Regions from separate parts of the Streptomyces sp. NPDC053755 genome, predicted to be linked through region 2. Evidence: predicted binding sites of a transcription regulator. Region 2 holds the regulator's gene; the other holds the start of a gene.

Region 1 (3,410 bases), on a different contig from region 2:
CAGGTCGATGTCGCAGACGGTGGTGGTCAGGGCCGCCACGCCGTACCACCGGCGTACGTGCTCCGGTCGCGTCCAGGCTTCCCAGACCCGTTCGGGCGGGGCGTCGAAGGTCCGGGTGATGACCAGCTCGCGGTCCGTCGGGGTCGTCAGCAACGTGATCATGGTCCGCTCCCGCCGTGAGGGGTCCTCGACCCAGCATCACCCCGAACGCCTGAGGGCGGCACCCCGGCTCGGGTGCCGCCCTCCACGCCCGAGGGCGGCACCCCGCCTGGGGTACCGCCCTCGGTGAACAGCCGATCCCAGAGGATCAGAAGTCCATGTCACCGCCCGGCATGCCGCCCGGAGCGGCCGCGGAGGCCTTCTCCGGCTTGTCGGCGATGACGGCCTCGGTGGTCAGGAACAGCGCGGCGATGGAGGCCGCGTTCTGCAGCGCGGAGCGCGTCACCTTCGCCGGGTCGATGATGCCCTCGGCGATGAGGTCGACGTACTCGTTGGTCGCGGCGTTGAGGCCGTGGCCGACGGGCAGGTTGCGGACCTTCTCCGCCACGACGCCACCCTCGAGACCGGCGTTGACGGCGATCTGCTTCAGCGGGGCCTCGAGGGCCAGCTTCACGATCGCGGCACCCGTGGCCTCGTCGCCCGTGAGGTCGCCCTCGAGCTTCTCGAAGACCGAGGAGGCCTGGAGCAGGGCCACGCCACCACCGGCGACGATGCCCTCCTCGACGGCCGCCTTCGCGTTGCGAACGGCGTCCTCGATGCGGTGCTTGCGCTCCTTGAGCTCGACCTCGGTCGCGGCACCGGCCTTGATGACGGCCACGCCGCCGGCCAGCTTCGCGAGGCGCTCCTGGAGCTTCTCACGGTCGTAGTCCGAGTCGGAGTTCTCGATCTCGGCGCGGATCTGGTTGACGCGACCGGCGACCTGGTCGCTCTCGCCCGAACCGTCGACGATCGTGGTCTCGTCCTTGGTGATGACGACCTTGCGGGCGCGGCCCAGCAGGTCGAGGCCCGCGTTCTCGAGCTTGAGGCCGACCTCCTCGGAGATGACCGTGCCGCCCGTGAGGATGGCGATGTCGTTCAGCATGGCCTTGCGGCGGTCGCCGAAGCCCGGGGCCTTGACGGCGACGGACTTGAAGGTGCCGCGGATCTTGTTGACGACCAGCGTGGACAGGGCCTCGCCCTCGACGTCCTCGGCGATGATCAGCAGCGGCTTGCCCGACTGCATGACCTTCTCCAGGAGCGGGAGCAGGTCCTTCACGGAGGAGATCTTGGAGTTGACGATCAGGATGTACGGGTCGTCCAGGGACGCCTCCATACGCTCCATGTCGGTGGCGAAGTACGCCGAGATGTAGCCCTTGTCGAAGCGCATACCCTCGGTGAGCTCCAGCTCCAGACCGAAGGTCTGGGACTCCTCGACGGTGATGACGCCTTCCTTGCCGACCTTGTCCATGGCCTCGGCGATGAGCTCGCCGATCTGGGTGTCGGCGGCGGAGATGGAGGCCGTGGAAGCGATCTGCTCCTTGGTCTCGACATCCTTCGCCTGCTCCAGCAGGGCGCCGGAGACGGCCTCGACGGCCTTCTCGATGCCGCGCTTCAGAGCCATGGGGTTGGCGCCGGCCGCCACGTTGCGCAGGCCCTCGCGGACGAGCGCCTGGGCGAGGACGGTCGCGGTGGTCGTACCGTCACCGGCGACGTCGTCCGTCTTCTTGGCGACTTCCTTGACCAGCTCGGCGCCGATCTTCTCGTACGGGTCCTCGAGCTCGATCTCCTTGGCGATGGACACACCATCGTTGGTGATCGTGGGGGCGCCCCACTTCTTCTCGAGGACGACGTTCCGGCCCTTGGGGCCAAGGGTGACCTTGACGGCGTCGGCGAGCTGGTTCATCCCGCGCTCGAGACCGCGCCGTGCCTCCTCGTCGAACGCGATGATCTTGGCCATGTGAAGTGGTCCTCCCGGACATGGGGTGGATAACGCTCCAGGACCGCGCCGACGCCCGCGACGGACGGCCTGCGGCTTCGGTGGTTCCTTGCCCCACCTGGCCACGGGCCTCGTCTGCCCGATCCTCGTAAGCACTCTCACCTTCAGAGTGCTAACGCCAATGATTAGCACTCGGCCCATGCGAGTGCAAGCGCCTCTCGGTGATCGGAACCCGACGGGCGAACGCGTCCGGGGCTCCCGGCGGCCGGGACGCGGGCGGGCGAAGGCGTCGGGAGCTCCCGCGGCGACCGGAAGCGGAGGAACGGGGCGCCCCGGGACGCCCGGCGGCGTGGACGCGGGCGGGCGAAGGCGTCGGGGCACGCACGAGGGGTCCGCATCCTGGTCGGGATGCGGACCCCTCGGCGTGAGTGCGTACGTGGTGGCCGATTCGCGCCGTGCTCAGACGGCGAGCTTGACCATGTCCGCCTGCGGACCCTTCTGGCCCTGCGAGATCTCGAACTCGACTCGCTGACCTTCTTCAAGGGTGCGGTAACCGTCCATCTGGATCGCGCTGTAGTGGACGAAAACATCCGCACCACCGTCGACCGCGATGAAGCCGTAGCCCTTCTCCGCGTTGAACCACTTGACGGTGCCCTGAGCCATGCCTAACTCCCCTATTACTGGCCCTTGCGCGGGACCGCACTTCGCGGACCCGGGTCAGACCCTGCGCCGGAACGCGTCGACCGCGGCTGAATGTATCTGCCCAACTGCCCTCTGCAACAGGTCAATCGGGCGAGAATTCTGGGCACGCCGGAAAGGAGAATTCAGGAGAATTCACTGATTTCCGGGGCAAGTCGGGCCCGTCAAAGTGCGCAGAAGGTACACAACACTCGAACACATTGGCTGCATCTTGTCGGGTGCGGGCGCATTCTCATATGCGTCTGGCACGGGCAGCGGAGGGGGCTTCCCCAACTCTACCGCGCTCAACCATGCAGAATTGCCCCCTCCGCTTCCCGAGCGGAGGGGGCAATTCGGTTACGGCGGGTAATGCGGAGGCTCAGCAGCCGCCGGCGACGGCCGGGATGATCGAGACGCCCGCACCGTCCGGCGTCGCCGTCTCCAGACCCTGCTCGAAGCGGACGTCGTCGTCGTTGACGTAGACGTTGACGAAGCGGCGCAGCTTGCCCTGGTCGTCCAGGACGCGGGCGGCGATGCCCGTGTGGTTCTTCTCCAGGTCGGCGATGACCTCGGAGAGGGTCGCGCCCTCCGCCGGGACCTCGGCCTGCCCGCCCGTGTACGTACGGAGGATGGTGGGGATGCGGACCTTGACGCTCATGGTGGTGCTGCCTTCCGTGACGGGGGTGGTCAGTGGGCCAGGCCGGCGTCGCGGAACGCGTCCAGGCTCGGGCGGATGGTGGCGGTCGCCTGCGAGGTCTCGGCCACCGCGTCCAGGGTCTTCAGGCCGTCGCCGGTGTTCAGCACGACGGTGGTCAGG
Region 2 (3,410 bases):
CGCCTCGCAGCGGATCACCGCCCCGCAGAAGCCCGTCGACACCTCCTCCACGACGAGGTCGACGTCCGCCGGCACCTCCGGTACGGGGGCCGGCTTCTTCCACGGGGGCGTGAGATCGGGGTTGTAGCTCCGCATTCGCGCGACGTTATGACACTCCGAACCGCCGTGCCAGCTCATCGCGCTGCGTCCGCACGAACGCCGCGTCCACGACCGCCCCGTGCCCCGGCACGTACACCGCGTCCTCCCCGCCCAGCCGCAGCAGCCGGTCGAGCGCCGCCGGCCACTGCGAACCGATGGCGTCCGGGCCGGCCTGCGGCTCGCCGGACTCCTCCACCAGGTCGCCGCAGAACACGATCTCCGGGGCGCCGGGGACGAGGAGCACCAGGTCGTGCCCCGAGTGACCCGGACCCACGTTGGCCAGCAGCACCTGGCGGCCGCCCAGGTCCAGCGTCCACTCCCCGGACACCGTGTGGCGCGGCGCCACCAGGGTGTCGGCCGCCTCCGTCGCCGCGGCCTCGTCGACCCCGTGGTGCACCGCGTCCGCCCGCAGCGCCTGCCGTTCCCGCCGCAGGAGGTCGTCGACGCCCACCGCCCCGAAGACCTCCGCCCCGGAGAACGCCGCGGTGCCGAAGACATGATCGAAGTGCGGGTGGCTCAGTGCGATGTGCGTCACCTTGCGGCCGGTCATGCTCTCCACCTGGCATCGCAGCTCCCCGCCCTCCCGGAGCGTGGAACCCGTGTCATACAAGAGGACCGACCTCTCGCCGAGCACCAGACCCACCGTGGCGTCCCAGCCGGGCAGCCGCCGCCGCCCCACCCCGTCCGCGAGCCGTTCCCAGCCGAACTCTTCCCAACCGACGTCCATACGGCGACGCTATCCGCTACGACGGAGCCACGGGGCGGCCGGGTGGCGGCCACAGCGCGGACACGGACCGGCCACGGCGGGACCACAGGACGGCCACGGCACGACCACGCGGCGGCCACAAGGCGGCTCGGGCACGGCCTCCTTGCCAGGAGTGACGCCCGCCGCCGTACACTTGCCGGGGGTTTCCTGGCACTCGAACAGGGCGAGTGCCAAACACGGAGCAACCGGATCGACAGCTGGAGGTGTGCGACATGCTCAGCGAACGCAGACTCGAGGTGCTGCGCGCCATCGTCCAGGACTATGTCGGGACGGAGGAGCCGGTGGGCTCCAAGGCGCTCACGGAGCGCCACAAGCTCGGCGTGTCACCCGCCACGGTGCGCAACGACATGGCCGTCCTGGAGGACGAGGGCTACATCGCCCAGCCCCACACCAGCGCCGGCCGCATCCCCACCGACAAGGGCTACCGCCTCTTCGTCGACCGGCTGGCCGGCGTCAAGCCGCTGTCGACGCCGGAGCGGCGCGCCATCCACAACTTCCTCGACGGCGCCGTGGACCTCGACGACGTCGTGGGCCGCACGGTCCGCCTGCTCGCGCAGCTGACCCGCCAGGTCGCCGTCGTGCAGTACCCGTCGCTGACCCGTTCGACCGTCCGGCACGTGGAGCTGCTGTCGCTGGCTCCCGCCCGCCTGATGCTGGTCCTGATCACGGACACCGGCCGGGTCGAGCAGCGGGTGATCGACTGCCCGGCGCCGTTCGGGGAGACCTCGCTGGCGGATCTGCGGGCCCGGCTCAACAGCCGGGTCGTCGGCCGCCGTTTCGCGGACGTGCCGCAGCTGGTGCAGGATCTCCCGGAGTCCTTCGAGGAGACGGAGGACCGGGGCACGGTCTCGACGGTGCTCGCGACCCTGCTGGAAACCCTGGTGGAAGAGCACGAGGAACGGCTGATGATCGGCGGCACCGCCAATCTCACCCGCTTCGGGCACGACTTCCCCCTGACGATCAGGCCGGTGCTGGAAGCACTCGAGGAGCAGGTCGTGCTCCTCAAGCTGCTCGGCGAGGCCAAGGACTCGGGCATGACCGTACGGATCGGGCACGAGAACGCCCACGAGGGGCTCACCTCCACGTCCGTCGTCGCGGTCGGCTACGGTTCGGGCGACGAGGCAGTCGCCAAACTCGGCGTGGTCGGACCGACCCGCATGGACTACCCCGGAACGATGGGAGCGGTACGCGCAGTGGCACGTTACGTCGGACAGATCCTGGCGGAGTCGTAAGTGGCCACGGACTACTACGCCGTACTCGGCGTGCGCCGCGACGCGTCCCAGGACGAGATCAAGAAGGCATTCCGTCGGCTCGCCCGCGAGCTGCACCCGGATGTCAATCCCGATCCGAAGACGCAGGAGCGCTTCAAGGAGATCAACGCCGCCTACGAGGTGTTGTCGGACCCGCAGAAGAAGCAGGTCTACGACCTCGGCGGCGACCCGCTGTCCGCGTCGGGCGGTGGCGGCGGAGCCGGCGGCTTCGGCCAGGGCGGCTTCGGGAACTTCTCCGACATCATGGACGCGTTCTTCGGCACGGCGTCGCAGCGCGGACCGCGCTCGCGCACCCGCCGCGGCCAGGACGCCATGATCCGTCTGGAGATCGACCTCAACGAGGCCGCCTTCGGTACGACCAAGGACATCCAGGTCGACACGGCGGTCGTCTGCACGACCTGCTCCGGCGAGGGTGCCGCGCCCGGCACCTCCGCGCAGACCTGTGACATGTGCCGCGGCCGCGGTGAGGTGTCCCAGGTGACCCGTTCCTTCCTGGGCCAGGTCATGACCTCGCGGCCGTGCCCCCAGTGCCAGGGCTTCGGGACGGTCGTCCCGACGCCGTGCCCGGAGTGCGCGGGCGACGGGCGGGTCCGCTCGCGTCGCACGCTGACCGTGAAGATCCCGGCCGGTGTCGACAACGGCACCCGCATCCAGCTGGCCGGCGAGGGCGAGGTCGGCCCCGGCGGCGGCCCGGCCGGTGACCTGTACGTCGAGATCCACGAGGTCCCGCACGAGACCTTCCAGCGGCGCGGTGACGACCTGCACTGCACGGTCACGATCCCGATGACGGCGGGCGCGCTCGGCACGAAGGTGCCGCTGCAGACCCTCGACGGCGTCGAGGAGGTCGACATCCGTCCCGGAACGCAGTCCGGGCAGTCGATCCCGCTGCACGGGCGCGGCATCACGCACCTGCGCGGCGGCGGGCGCGGCGATCTGATCGTGCACGTCGAGGTCATGACGCCGTCGAAGCTGGACCCGGAGCAGGAGCGCCTGCTGCGCGAACTGGCCAAGCTGCGGGGCGAGGAGCGCCCGACCGGGCAGTTCCAGCCGGGGCAGCAGGGGCTGTTCTCGCGCCTGAAGGACGCGTTCAACGGGCGCTAGGACGCAACCGGAAGAGGTCGCGGCCCAGGCACGGGTCTCCGGCGACCCCGGCCCACCGGAGGGCGCCGTTCGCACACCGCGGACGGCGCCCTCCGTCGTTTCGGTCTCCGAGCCCGCTCGTGACACGATGCCCG

What was found. The regulator HrcA, encoded in region 2, represses chaperone genes, less so after heat shock. The targets are predictions, from matches to a motif close to TTNGCACTCNGNNNNNCNGAGTGCNAA.
Region 1: groL (chaperonin GroEL) is a predicted target of HrcA. The motif match lies at 2,101-2,127, and genes of this name have one in related genera.

What each region holds. Positions count from the first base shown of each region.
Region 1 covers NZ_JBFASK010000022.1:115,810-119,219, reverse strand. The annotation lists gene AB0K65_RS21655 (SRPBCC family protein) at 1-162, opposite strand, end outside; gene groL (chaperonin GroEL) at 308-1,936, opposite strand; gene AB0K65_RS21645 (cold-shock protein) at 2,375-2,578, opposite strand; gene AB0K65_RS21640 (MoaD/ThiS family protein) at 2,973-3,251, opposite strand; gene thrC (threonine synthase) at 3,281-3,410, opposite strand, start outside.
Region 2 covers NZ_JBFASK010000025.1:58,857-62,266, reverse strand. The annotation lists gene AB0K65_RS23035 (DUF3097 domain-containing protein) at 1-135, opposite strand, end outside; gene AB0K65_RS23030 (MBL fold metallo-hydrolase) at 146-865, opposite strand; gene hrcA (heat-inducible transcriptional repressor HrcA) at 1,117-2,136, shown strand; gene dnaJ (molecular chaperone DnaJ) at 2,137-3,276, shown strand.